Regions from separate parts of the Streptomyces sp. NPDC001796 genome, predicted to be linked through region 1. Evidence: riboswitches for the same ligand, from Rfam matches in the RefSeq annotation. Region 1 holds a riboswitch; each other region holds the start of a gene.
The links. Region 1 has a riboswitch for cyclic di-AMP ahead of ACFYZE_RS12640 (M23 family metallopeptidase). Riboswitches for the same ligand answer to the same signal wherever they lie in the genome.

Region 1 (4,466 bases):
CCGCGCCCGCTCGCTGTCCCCGCGCGCGACGGCGTCCACGATGCCGCCGTGCTCGGCCCAGGACTCCACGGGGCTGACCGGCGCATCGACCGCGTACATCCATGTGATCTTGTGCCGCAGCTGGGCGAGCGTCGAGGTCAGCGCGGGGCTCCCGCAGGCCTGTGCCAGCGTCTCGTGGAACCAGCCGCCCAGGGAGCGCAGATCATCGCTGTGGCCCCTCCTGGCCCGCTCCTGGCCCAACCGGACCAGGCCGCGCAGCACCTTGAGGTGGGCCTCGGTACGCCGCTGCGCGGCCCGCGCGGCCCCGAGCGGCTCCAGCAGCATCCGCATCTCCAGCAGGTCGGCGGCCTCCTGCTCGGTGGGTTCGGCCACGCACGCCCCCGCGTGCCGGCGGGTGACGACGAAGCCCTCGGCCTCCAGGGTGCGCAGCGCCTCGCGCACGGGGACGCGGGAGACGCCGTAGCGCCGCGCGAGGAGTTCCTCGGTGAGCCGGCTGCCGCGCTCGTAGACACCCGCGACGATGTCATCACGGATCGCCGTGCAGACCGAGTGCGCCGGAATACGCATGACCGACCTCCGTCTTAATCCCCGTGAAACGTACGCGATTGACGCGCGTTCAACCGACTCTATTGCAGTGGGCCGGAATTTCCGACGGCGGGCCGGAATCCAGGGATATTTTTTGGACAGACAACCGTTCGAAAGCCGACGACGGCCCCGGCTGATCAGCCGGGGCCGTCGGATGCGGGCGAGCCTGTCGCGGGCGCGGACCGTCAGACGTTCACGCCGTGCGAGCGCAGGTAGGCGACGGGGTCGATGTCCGAGCCGTACTCGGGAGTGGTGCGGGCCTCGAAGTGCAGGTGCGGCCCAGTGGTGTTGCCGGTGGCCCCGGAGAGGGCTATCTGCTGGCCCGGGACGACCCGCTGGCCCACGAAGACGCCGATGGACGACAGGTGGCCGTACTGGGTGTAGGTGCCGTCGTTCATCCTGATGACGATCTGGTTGCCGTACGCGCCGCCCCAGCCCGTCTGGACGACGGTGCCGGCGCCGACGGCGTGCACGGGCGTGCCCGTGGCGGCGTGGAAGTCGATGCCCGTGTGGGAGCCGGAGGACCACAGGGAGCCACCGGACTTGTAACCGGTGGAGACGTAGGAGTCGGAGATCGGCGGCACGAACATGTTGAGACGCCTGCGCTCGGCCTCGCGTGCGGCCCGCTCCTTGGCCTCGCGCTCCTGGCGGGCCTTCTCGGCGGCCTTCCTGCGCGCGGCCTCCTCGGCCTGCTTCTGTTCGGCGGCCTGCTTCTGTGCGGCGGCCTGTGCGTCGATCTTCTCGGCGACCGAGTCACCGAGGGTGACGGCCTGGATCAGCCCGGTCTGCTCGACGGGGGCGCCGGCGGCGAGGGCCGGGGCGGCCAGGGTGCCGATGACACCGGTGGTGGTGAGCGCGGCGACACCGACGGCGTTCGCAGTCGTACGCTTCACGCGGCTCGGGCGACGGTGCTTCCCGGTGGCGCAGGTGAACGCCATGAAGTGGCTGGTCCTTTCCTTCCCTCTCGCCTACCGGGTTAGCTGACGGGTTCGGAGCAGGAAGGTCTCCTACGGGCTCGCGCCCGATTCACCCCAGGGACTGTGGTTTTGGGTCCCCGGCTCCCCTGGCTCGCGCCGTACGGGGACTCGGCGATGACTGTCCGGTGCCGCGGGTGCGGCGCACTGCCTGACGGACAGCCCGAACGAAGCTAAGGGGACTGGCTTTCAATCAGCAAACGGAGAACGGGGTTTGTAGCGCATCCCACAGGGCAGAGAGGCAGCCTCTGTGGCAATACGGACAAACCCGCCAACGGGTGGGGCCCTGGTGACACGGAAAGTCACCAGGGCCCCGGGACAGCGCGGCGCACGCGCGCGTACGGTCCGCTCTACTCGGCGGCGACGACGCTCACTTCACCGATGCCGAGCGCCTCGACAGGCTCCTTGATCTGCGCGGCGTCGCCCACCAGCACGGTGACCAGACGGTCCACGGGGAAGGCGCTCACCACCGCCGCGGTGGCCTCCACCGTGCCCGTGGCGGCCAGCTGCTGATACAGCGTCGACTGGTAGTCGTCCGGCAGGTGCTGCTCGACCTGGTCGGCGAGCGTGCTCGCCACGGCCGCCGCCGTCTCGAACTTCAGCGGTGCCACCCCCACCAGGTTCTGTACGGCGACGTCGCGCTCGGCGTCCGTCAGGCCCTCGGCGGCCAGGGTGCGCAGCACCTTCCACAGGTCGTCGAGCGCCGGACCGGTGTTCGGCGTGTCGACGGAGCCGCTGATGGCGAGCATCGCGGCGCCCGTGCCGTCGGGCGCGGAGCGCAGCACCTGTCCGAAGGCCCGCACCCCGTAGGTGTAGCCCTTCTCCTCGCGCAGGACGCGGTCCAGGCGGGAGGTGAGGGTGCCACCGAGGCAGTACGTGCCGAGCACCTGGGCCGGCCACACGCGGTCGTGGCGGTCGGGCCCGACACGGCCGATGAGCAGCTGTGTCTGGACGGCGCCGGGACGGTCCACGATGATCACGCGGCCGGTGTCGTCGGCGCTCACCGGGGGCACCGGTCGCGGCTTGGAGGGCTCCCCCGTCCAGGCGCCGAGGGTGTCGCCCAGGAGCTCGTCCAGATCGATCCCGGTGAGGTCGCCGACCACGACCGCGGTGGACGTCGCGGGGCGCACGTACCGCTCGTAGAAGGCGCGGACGGCCGCGGCGTCGATGTTCTCGACCGTCTCCTCGGTGCCCTGGCGCGGGCGCGACATGCGCGAGGACGCCGGGAACAGCTCCTTGGAGAGCTCCTTGGCGGCGCGGCGCGCCGGGTTGGCCATCTCGTGCGGGATCTCGTCGAGGCGGTTGCGTACCAGGCGCTCCACCTCGCTGTCCGCGAACGCCGGCGACCTCAGTGCGTCGGCGAGCAGTCCGAGCGCCTTGGGGAGGCGGGAGACCGGAACCTCCAGGGAGAGGCGGACGCCGGGGTGGTCGGCGTGCGAGTCGAGGGTGGCGCCGCAGCGCTCCAGCTCGGCGGCGAACTCCTCGGCGGAGTGCTTGTCGGTGCCCTCGGAGAAGGCGCGCGCCATGATCGTGGCGACGCCGTCGAGGCCGGCCGGCTCGGCGTCCAGGGGAGCGTCGAGGAGCACCTCGACGGCGACGACCTGCTGGCCGGGGCGGTGGCAGCGCAGCACGGTCAGGCCGTTGTCGAGCGTGCCCCGCTCGGGCGCCGGGAAAGCCCAGGGCCGGGCCTCGCCGGGCTGGGGCTGCGGGTGGAACTCCATGGTCGCGAGCTCGCTCACTTCGCCGACTCCTCGGTCTCGTCGCTGGTCTCGGCTGCTTCCGGGGCCCCGGCCTCGGCCCCGACCGGTTCGTACACGAGCACCGCGCGGTTGTCGGGGCGCAGGCGGGCCTTGGCGACCTCCTGCACCTCCTCGGCGGTGACCTCGAGCACGCGCTTCACGGCGGTCAGGGCGAGCTGGGGGTCGCCGAACAGCACGGCGTACCGGCACAGTTCGTCGGCACGGCCCGCGACCGTGCCGAGCCGGTCCAGCCACTCGCGCTCCAACTGGGCCTGGGCGCGCTCCATTTCCTCGGCCGTCGGGCCCCGCTCGGCGAACCGGGCGAGCTCCTCGTCGATGGCGGCCTCGATGACGGGCACCTCGACGTCGCCGGAGGTCTTCACGTCCAGCCATCCGAGCGAAGGCGCTCCGGCGAGCCGCAGCAGGCCGAACCCGGCGGCGACGGCGGTGCGGTCACGGCGCACGAGCCGGTTGTACAGGCGGGAGGACTCGCCGCCGCCGAGGATCGTGAGCGCCAGGTCGGCCGCGTCGCACGCGCGCGTACCGTCGTGCGGCAGCCGGTAGGCGGCCATCAGGGCACGCGCCGGAACCTCCTCCTCGACGACCTCGCGCAGCTGCTCGCCGATGATCTCGGGCAGCGAGCCGTCGCGCGGCTGGGGCTTGCCGTCGTGGGACGGGATGGACCCGAAGTACTTCTCGATCCAGGCCAGGGTCTGCTGGGGGTCGATGTCGCCGACGACGGACAGCACCGCGTTGTTCGGCGCGTAGTAGGTGCGGAAGAACGCGCGTGCGTCCTCCAGGGTGGCCGCGTCCAGGTCGGCCATCGACCCGATCGGCGTGTGGTGGTAGGGGTGGCCCTCCGGGTAGGCGAGGGCGGTCAGCCTCTCGAAGGCGGTGCCGTAGGGGACGTTGTCGTAGCGCTGGCGGCGCTCGTTCTTCACGACGTCCCGCTGGTTCTCCATGGACTCGTCGTCGAGCGCGGCGAGCAGGGAGCCCATGCGGTCGGCCTCCAGCCAGAGGGCGAGCTCCAGCTGGTGGGCGGGCATGGTCTCGAAGTAGTTGGTGCGCTCGAAGCTGGTGGTGCCGTTGAGCGAGCCGCCCGCTCCCTGCACCAGCTCGAAGTGGCCGTTGCCCTTGACCTGGGCGGAGCCCTGGAACATCAGGTGCT
Region 2 (4,466 bases), on a different contig from region 1:
GCGGCGGGCATCCGCCGGCTGGTGACGGACGAGGACATCATCCCGGTCGAGACGTTCACCGCGTACGGGGAGTGGTTCCAGCAGAAGCTGGTGCCCGAGCTGGAGCGGGTCCGGGTGGTCTCCGTGGACCGCCGCAAGGGCGGTGGCTTCGATCTCAAGCTGGACTCGGGCGAGTTGTTCACCGCCCGGGCGGTCGTGGTGGCGACCGGCCTGTCGGGACTCGCCCACCTCCCGCCGGAGCTGGCCGCCGCGGCAGCCGACGGCCCCACGCCCACCGGTCCTGTCTCGCACAGCTCCCAGCACCATGACCTCAGCAGGTTCTCCGGCAAGGAGCTGCTGGTCGTCGGCGCCGGCCAGTCCGCGCTGGAGACGGCGGCGCTGGCGGCCGAGGCGGGCGCACGGGTGCGCGTCGTGGCGCGCGGGCAGGGCAGGGTCGCCTTCGGCGCGCCCCCGTGGGACCAGCCGAAGCTGCGCCCCGAGTCGCCCTTCGGCCGTGCCTGGTCCCTGTGGGCGCTGAGCTACTACCCCCACCCCTACCGCTTCCTGCCCGCCCGGACCCGCCACTACCTGGTGCGCCGCGTCCTCGGCCCGCTCGGCGCGTGGTGGCTGCGCGACCGCTTCCAGGAGAACGTGCAGGTGCGTGAGGTCGTCGGCATCCTCAGCGCGTCCGTGGCGGACGGCCGCCCGGCCCTGACGGTCCGGACCCACACGGGCCGCACCGAGGAGATGACCGCGGACCACGTCATCGCCGCGACCGGCTACCGCGTGGACATCTCCGCGATGGACTTCCTGGGCCATGAGCTGCGCACACGCCTGGCGGTGAGCCGGGGCGCCCCCCGGCTCGGCGCCGGCTACGTGTCCTCGGTCCCGGGCCTGTACTTCACGGGCCTGCCGGCGGCGGCCTCCTACGGACCGGTGATGCGGTTCGTCTGTGGCACGGAGTTCGCGTCGCCGCGCCTGGCGAAGCACCTGGCGACGGCCCACGGCTGACCCCGGCCGGCCACCGGACCACCGCGTGGCCCTTCCCCCTCGGAAGGGCCACAGGGCCACAGGGCCACGATTGCAGAGCCGGATGCCGACGGGTTCTCCGGAGGGGCCCCGGATGCCGACGGGTTCTCGGCAGAAGGGCCGGAGGCCGGCCGGGGTCAGCCGTACGTCAGTCGCAGGTCGGCCGGTTCACGACGGGTGGCCGGACGTCGGCTGGTCCGTGGTGAGTCGTGGGGGTGTTCCATCCGTATTCTCTGATCATGGCCGCACCCCTCGCATATTCACTCATCGCCACTGACCTGGACGGGACGCTGCTGCGCGGCGACGACACGCTCTCCGACCGGTCGAGGGACGCGCTGGCGCGGGCCGCCGCGGCCGGCGCGCAGCACCTCGTGGTGACGGGGCGTCCTGCCCCCAGGGTGCGGCCGCTGCTCGACGACCTGGGCGGCAGGGGGCTCGCGGTGTGCGGACAGGGCGCGCAGGTGTACGACGCCGGCGCGGACCGGTTGCTGTTTTCCGTCACCCTGGACCGGGAGTTGGCCGAGACCGCGCTCGGCAAGATCGAGGCAGAGGTGGGGCAGGTGTATGCGGCCGTCGACCAGGACGGCGTGGACGGGCTCACCCTCATCGAACCCGGATACCGCATGCCGCACCCCACGCTGCCCGCGGTGCGGGTCCAACGGCGCGACGACCTGTGGTGCGCGCCCATCAGCAAGGTGCTGCTGCGCCATCACGCCCTGACCGACGACGAGTTGGCGACGGCGGCGCGCAGCGCGGTCGGTTCGCTGGCGACGGTCACCATGTCCGGGCCCGGCACGGTCGAACTCCAGCCATGCGGTATCACCAAGGCGACGGGGCTGGCGCTCGCCGCCGAGTACCTGGGTCTGGGGCCGTCCCGGACCATCGCGTTCGGCGACATGCCGAACGACATCCCGATGTTCGACTGGGCCGCGCGCGGCGTCGCCATGGCGAACGCCCACCCCGAACTCAAGGCGGTCGCCGACGAGATCACGGAGTCGAACGAGGACGACGGCATCGCCGTCGTCCTCGAAAGACTCTTCAGGGGCCGCTAGACCTCGGCTTCAGCCTTCGGCCTCAGCCTCGGTACGCGCGGCGCACAGCGTCAGTACGCGCTGTGGACGTTGTCGATGGAGCCGTACCGGTGGGCTGCGTAGTTGCACGCGGCCGTGATGTTCGCCACCGGGTCGTAGATGTTCCAGGACGTGCCCGGCACGTGGTACGCGCGGAAGGTCGGGTCGATGACCTGGAGGAGGCCCTTGGACGGGATGCCCATCCGGGCGTTGGAATCCCAGAGGTTGATGGCGGACGGGTTGCCCGACGACTCACGCATCACGTTGCGGTAGATGCCGTAGTAGGAGCCGGGGATCCGGTGCTGCCGCATGACGACCAGCGACTGACGGATCCAGCTGTCGAGGTTTCCGGCGCGCGTCGTCATGGTCTTGGCGGCGGCGGTCGTGGTCGTCGTGGAGGCGGGGGTCGCGGCGGAAGCGCTGGTGGCGCCCAGGACCGGAAGGGCCAGAACGGCGGCACCCGTCCCCGCGACAGCGAGGGCACGGGTGAGGCGCGCGGCCTTGGAGCGGCGGTCCCGACGGCGTGCGGGCAGGGCGAAAGCGGGCATGTCGTAGTCCTCTCCGGCGCCTGCGAGGTGAGCTGTCGGGTTCGGGCGGGGAGGTGCCCGGCCTTGTCCTCGGTGCCGAGGAATCGGCTTCACCCCAAGCCGTTCCGGCGCTGTGTCCGGTCCGGCGACTTACCTGGGTCCCCCGCTCCTGCCGTTGGTGGTGGATGGGCTCGCGAGCGGCGGCAGGATTCGGCGGTCCGCTCGGATCGATTGGGAAGGTATGCGAGAGCACATGTCGGGAACAAGACTGGAAGTCACACTCCGAGGTAAATGACCTTGAAATGCGGGAATAAGGGATGTGATCCATTTCGTTGAGGAAGGTTAAACTTGGCATAAGTAAATGGGAAGTTGAGATTCCGGATGCCCCGCCTTGCTCTGTGGTGGCGTGACCTAATTCACTCGCACTTTTCTTGATCGCCACCCGTAATTCGGGGCCCTGAAGCGGCAATTCGGACAAAAGGTTCGGCGATCGCCTGTGAGTGGCGGTTTTTATGGGGCTCAAAATGGGCAATTCGGACATGCTCCGGATCTGCGGGAATCCTCATCCCGGATCGAAACGCGTGACCGACGTCACTCGCTATGCCGTAGAGAGGCATGGAGAGCCATGGAGGGCCGTAGGGAGCCGTAAAGGGCCGGGCCGTATAGAGCCGTACGGATCTGTACGCGCGCGTGCCTCGGGGTGCCGGGCGTCCCCGTCGGGACCGGACGTGGGCCCGGCCGGGTGATGGCGCCGAGCGGGGCGGCCGGGGGCCGTGTGGTCCTGCGGAGGCCTTCGGGGGTTGCGGGGCTGCTCCGGAAGCGGGATGCGAGGGGCGCTTCCGGGGGCCGGAGCGCGTCGCCGGCCCCCGGGCGGGGGAGCTTTCCGCTATGTCGCTCCAAACCCGCTCGTATCACCTGATCAAGAACATGCCTCTCGTGATCCGATACGGCCCGGCCTGGAACAGCGGGCACTCGTGGTGATCGAAACCTGACCGGATACGCTGACTTGAGTGATGGCGGCGACAGATCGACAAACTCGGTGAGCCGAGTCGGCCTGACGACGTCATCGATCAAGTGACCGACCTCGATACCGACCGTGTGATCGTCAGCAGACGTCAGCAGACAGGAGACCTCACGTGACCGTCGTCGGGCCGTTCGGGCTGAGCGTGCGGGACCAGGCTCTGGAAGCCGATGTCCAGGCCGGATTGGCCGCTGTCGAGGAAGGGCTGCTCGACGCCACGAAGAGCGAGGTGCCCTTCATCACCGAGGCCGCGCAGCATCTCGTGCGGGCGGGCGGGAAGCGGTTCCGGCCGCTGCTCGTCATGCTCGCGGCACAGTTCGGTGACCCGTACGCGCCGGGGGTCGTCCCCTCGGCCGTGGTCGTGGAGCTCACCCACCTCGCCACGCTGTACCACGACGACGTGATGGACGAGGCCGAGGTGCGGCGCGGGGTGGCCAGCGCGAACAGCCGCTGGGGCAACTCGGTGGCGGTCCTCACCGGTGACTTCCTGTTCGCCCGCGCGTCCCACATCCTGGCCGACCTCGGCCCGGAGGCGGTCCGTATCCAGGCGGAGGCGTTCGAACGGCTCGTCACCGGCCAGATCCTGGAGACGGCGGGCCCGCGGGACGGCCGTGACCCGGTGGAGCACTACCTCGACGTCCTCGCCGGCAAGACGGGCTCCCTGGTGGCGGTGGCGTGCCGCTTCGGCGCGATGATGTCGGGCGCCGACGAGACGGTCGTGGACGTGCTGACGCAGTACGGTGAGCGTCTCGGCGTGGCGTTCCAGCTGGCCGACGACGTCCTGGACATCGCCTCCGACTCCCAGGAGTCCGGCAAGACGCCGGGGACGGACCTGCGCGA
Region 3 (4,466 bases), on a different contig from region 1:
CTCCTCCATCAGCACGTTGAACCGCTTGACCGCGTTCGTCGAGCGGGCCGCCATGCCGTAGGCCTCGTCCACGCGGCGCAGCGCCTGCGCGAAACTGATCTTCTCGCGCTGAGCGAGGGCGTCGATCATCGCCTCGGCGCGCTCGCCGATGCCCCGCTTGGGCACGTTCAGGATGCGCCGCAGCGGCACGGAGTCCTCCGGGTTCGCCAGCACCCGCAGGTAGGCGAGGACGTCCCGGACCTCCTTGCGCTCGTAGAAGCGGACGCCGCCGACGACCTTGTAGGGCAGGCCGACGCGGATGAAGACCTCTTCGAAGACACGGGACTGGGCGTTGGTGCGGTAGAAGACGGCGACGTCTCCGGCCTTGGCCTCGCCCGCGTCCGTGAGGCGGTCTATCTCGTCGGCGACGAACTGCGCCTCGTCGTGCTCGGTGTCGGCGACATAGCCGGTGATCCGGGCGCCGGCGCCCGCGTTGGTCCACAGGTTCTTCGGGCGGCGGGACTCGTTGCGCTCGATGACCGCGTTGGCGGCGGAGAGGATCGTCTGCGTGGAGCGGTAGTTCTGCTCCAGCAGGATCGTCGTGGCGTCCGGGTAGTCCTCCTCGAACTGGAGGATGTTGCGGATGGTCGCACCGCGGAAGGCGTAGATCGACTGGTCGGCGTCGCCGACGACACACAGTTCGGCGGGCGGGACGTCGTACTCGTTCGGCGGGACGTCCTCGTCGTGCGCCCGGGTGCCGACGAGTTCGCGTACCAGGGCGTACTGGGCGTGGTTGGTGTCCTGGTACTCGTCGACGAGGACGTGGCGGAAACGGCGGCGGTAGTGCTCGGCGACGTCCGGGAAGGCGCGCAGCAGATTCACCGTCGTCATGATCAGGTCGTCGAAGTCGAGCGCGTTCGCCTCGCGCAGGCGGGACTGGTAGAGCGCGTACGCCTGGGCGAGGGTCTTCTCGAAGCCGTCGGACGCCCGGGCGGCGAAGTCCTCCTCGTCGATCAGCTCGTTCTTCAGGTTGGAGATCTTGGCGCTGAAGGACTTGGGCGGGAAGCGCTTGGGGTCGAGGTCCAGGTCACGGCAGACGAGGGCCATCAGGCGCTTGCTGTCGGCGGCGTCGTAGATGGAGAAGGAGGACGTGAAGCCGAGCTTCTTGCTCTCCCGGCGCAGGATGCGGACACAGGCGCTGTGGAAGGTCATCACCCACATCGCGTTCGCGCGCGGGCCGACGAGCTGCTCGACGCGCTCCTTCATCTCGCCCGCGGCCTTGTTGGTGAAGGTGATCGCGAGAATCTGCCCGGGATGGACGCCCCGCTCGGCCAGCAGGTACGCGATGCGGTGGGTGAGCACGCGGGTCTTGCCGGAGCCGGCCCCGGCCACGATGAGCAGGGGGGAGCCGGCGTGCACGACGGCCGCGCGCTGGTTCTCGTTCAGCCCCTCCAGCAGCGCCTCCATGTCGACGGCCGGGCGGTGCGCGCCGTTGCGGTAGTACGCGTCCCTGTCCGGTGGCAGGTCGAACTTCCCGCCGAACAGATCGTCCGGAACCGGCTCCGGAGCGTGATGGTCCTCGGGCGGCGGGGGCTCCTCCTCGTGGGCCGGAGTGGCCTTGAGGTCCGCCAGGAAGCTGTCGTCAAAGAGGCTGCTCATCGCTCTCCGAGTCTAGGCCGCCCCACCGACAGCCCGCCGCCACCCCGGAAACTCCGCCTCGAAAGAGACCGCCCGGACCTTTGCCACCAGCAGGAACCAGCCGCTCACCCTGCGCGCCCGGAAAGCGCTCACACCACGAAAGTCACAAAAACGTATCGGGCATATCACGCATCAACCTTCACAGCAGCCACACCGGTTGGCTACCGTGCCGGGCGGGCCGTACGACCACCACCGGCGAACGTCGCCGGGCCGCGCGGCCTCCGCCGAGTCCGGTGCCCGATGGGCGACCGGAGCCGGGGACCCAACCGACCTTGGGGTGAATCGGCCAACCGCCCTGCGCGGCACGGCCGTAGGGCACACCTTCCGGAACCACCCGCCCGAACCCGGCAGCTAACTCGGTAGGCGGACTACGGAAGGAGACGCCTTTCATGGCGCCGCACCGCAAGGCGCGCCCCGCGGGCACGCGCATCGCCGGCATACGGACCCCCGCCCTGGCGACGGCCGCCCTCACCTCCGTGGCCCTGCTCTCGCAGACCGCCGACGCCGTGCCCTCCGCCGACGGCAGGCCGAGCGTGGAGGAGGTCGAGAAGAAGGTCGACGACCTCTACCGCCGCGCCGGGTCGGCCACCGAGCAGTACAACGCGGCCAAGGAGAAGACGGACCGGCAGCGGGGACGCGTCGCCGCGCTCCTGGACGACGTCGCGAGACGCACCCAGAAGCTCAACGAGGCGCGGGACCAGCTGGGTTCCTTCGCCGCGGCCCAGTACCGCACCGGGGAGGCGGCCCCCGACACGGCCACTTTCCTCCTGGCCGACACGCCGCAGGACTACTTCGACCAGACCCAGCTGATGAGCCGGCTCACCAGTCGTCAGAAGGAAGCGGTCGACGAGTACGTCACCGAGCAGGCCGCGACGATGAGCAAGCGGCGGGAGGCCACCGAGAGCCTGCGGTCGCTCACCGAGTCGCAGCTGAGGCTCCGGTCGGCCAAGGCGGACGTCCAGAGGAAGCTCGCCGCCGCGCGGGACCTGCTGTCCGAGCTGACCGCGCAGGAGAAGGCACGGCTCGCCGCGCTGGAGAAGAAGAAGCAGGAGGAGGCGCGGCGGCAGGCGCAGGAGCTGGCGCGGCAGCAGGCGGCACAGCAACAGTCGTCCCCCACGTCCCCCACGTCCCCCACCGCCACGACCGGCTCGCCGGGCTCCTCCACGGGCGCCGCGGACTCCACGGGCGCCTCGTACGCGACGGCAGCCGCCAAAGCGCTTACGTTCGCCCGCGCCCAGATCGGCAAGCCGTATGTGTGGGGCGCCACCGGGCCCGGCTCGTACGACTGCTCGGGTCTGACCCAGGCCGCCTGGAAGGCCGCCGGGGTGTCACTGCCGCGCACCACCTACGACCAGGTGAACGTGGGCACGACGGTCCCGCTCACCGACGCGCAACCCGGTGATCTGATCTTCTTCTACGACGACATCAGCCATGTCGGCCTCTACATCGGCAACGGCATGATGATCCACGCGCCGAAGCCGGGGGCGTACGTCCGCGAGGAGTCGGTCTACTACGGGGGCGCGTCGATCATCCACAGCGTGGTGCGCCCGGCCTGACTCCACGCTCGTCGAACACGTGCGCTTGGGAACGCTCGCCGTCCGGCACGCGCGCGTGGGGCCCGGCATGCGCGCGAGGGGGGGCGTCCGGCACGCGCGCGTGGGGTTGTTTTCCGTCGTCGCGCGCGTGCCCCGTACGCAACCCGTGTGCGCGTCCCTAGCATCGGGCGCATGTCAGGCACCTCCGCGCTGCGCACCTGGTGGGCGCCGCGTCCGCCCGCCACCGGGTCCGCCGTCATGGCGACCGGCATCCTGTCGTTCGGGCTGCACCTGACCGGCCAGCAGATCCTCTCCCGCCTCGCCCTGGTTCTGGCGGGTGCCGCCTGGCTGGGGCTCGCCGCCGACATCGCCCTGCAACTGCTGTGGGACCGGGAGCAGTGGCGGGCCAGGGCCGGCTCGCCGGCCGCGCTCACCATGGTGCCGGCGACCACCGTACTGGGCTCAGGAGTGTCCGCACTGAACGGGCAGCCGCTCGCCGAGGCGCTGCTCGCACTGGCCGTGGCGCTCTGGGCCTGCCTGATCCCGTTGACCGTGCCTGGCTGGGAGCGCCGGATGCCCGGCGCGGTGTTCCTCGGGTGTGTGGCGACGGAGGGGATCGCGGCGCTCGGGGCGGTGCTCGCGGCGGCCGTGGGGGTGGCGTGGCTCGCCCACACGGCGCTGGTGTTCTTCTGGCTCGGGCTGGTGTTCTACCTGATCGGGCTGGGTTGCTTCGACCCTCGGCAGGTGGTGACCGGGCCGGGCGACCACTGGATCTCGGGCGGCGCGCTCGCCCTCTCGGCGCTGGCCGGATCGCAGCTCATGAGCGCCGCGCGCAAGGGGCTCTACCTGTGGAACAACGACGACGGCGGTGTCCTGCGCGGTGTGACCGTCGCCCTCCTCGTCCTCGCCCTGGCCTGTTACGCCGTCCTCGCGGTGGCCGAGGTGGTGCGGCCCCGGTTCCGCTACGACGTCCGGCGCTGGTCGACCGTGTTCCCGATGGGGATGACGGCGGTGGCGGCGCTGTCCGTCGCGTCCTCCGTCGGCGTGCCGTGGCTGCGCGGCCTCGGCCGGGTACTGCTGTGGATCGCGGTGGCCGCCTGGCTCCTGGTCCTCACGGGAGCCGTCGCGTCCGCCGTGGACAGCGTCAGGTCCAGAGCACGGCGATGAAGATGTTCGCCAGGGTCGCGGCGCCGACGAGGCCGAAGAGGGGCTTCTCGACGGTCTCCTCGTCCCGCTTCACATAGACCAGGCCGA

Region 2: it holds a riboswitch for cyclic di-AMP, as region 1 does, so the genes downstream of both, ACFYZE_RS15610 (transglycosylase SLT domain-containing protein) here and ACFYZE_RS12640 (M23 family metallopeptidase) in region 1, are expected to answer to the same signal.
Region 3: it holds a riboswitch for cyclic di-AMP, as region 1 does, so the genes downstream of both, ACFYZE_RS14600 (NlpC/P60 family protein) here and ACFYZE_RS12640 (M23 family metallopeptidase) in region 1, are expected to answer to the same signal.

What each region holds. Positions count from the first base shown of each region.
Region 1 covers NZ_JBIAUC010000005.1:125,550-130,015, reverse strand. Annotated here, with positions in the region: gene ACFYZE_RS12645 (GntR family transcriptional regulator) at 1-567, opposite strand, end outside; gene ACFYZE_RS12640 (M23 family metallopeptidase) at 771-1,523, opposite strand; cyclic di-AMP (ydaO/yuaA leader) riboswitch at 1,536-1,686, opposite strand; gene ACFYZE_RS12635 (M16 family metallopeptidase) at 1,910-3,298, opposite strand; gene ACFYZE_RS12630 (M16 family metallopeptidase) at 3,295-4,466, opposite strand, start outside.
Region 2 covers NZ_JBIAUC010000006.1:310,273-314,738, reverse strand. Annotated here, with positions in the region: gene ACFYZE_RS15620 (FAD-dependent oxidoreductase) at 1-990, shown strand, start outside; gene ACFYZE_RS15615 (HAD family hydrolase) at 1,248-2,060, shown strand; gene ACFYZE_RS15610 (transglycosylase SLT domain-containing protein) at 2,111-2,626, opposite strand; cyclic di-AMP (ydaO/yuaA leader) riboswitch at 2,631-2,796, opposite strand; gene ACFYZE_RS15605 (polyprenyl synthetase family protein) at 3,742-4,466, shown strand, end outside.
Region 3 covers NZ_JBIAUC010000006.1:111,338-115,803, forward strand. Annotated here, with positions in the region: gene pcrA (DNA helicase PcrA) at 1-1,638, opposite strand, end outside; cyclic di-AMP (ydaO/yuaA leader) riboswitch at 1,890-2,059, shown strand; gene ACFYZE_RS14600 (NlpC/P60 family protein) at 2,067-3,233, shown strand; gene ACFYZE_RS14605 (tellurite resistance/C4-dicarboxylate transporter family protein) at 3,405-4,379, shown strand; gene ACFYZE_RS14610 (hypothetical protein) at 4,357-4,466, opposite strand, start outside.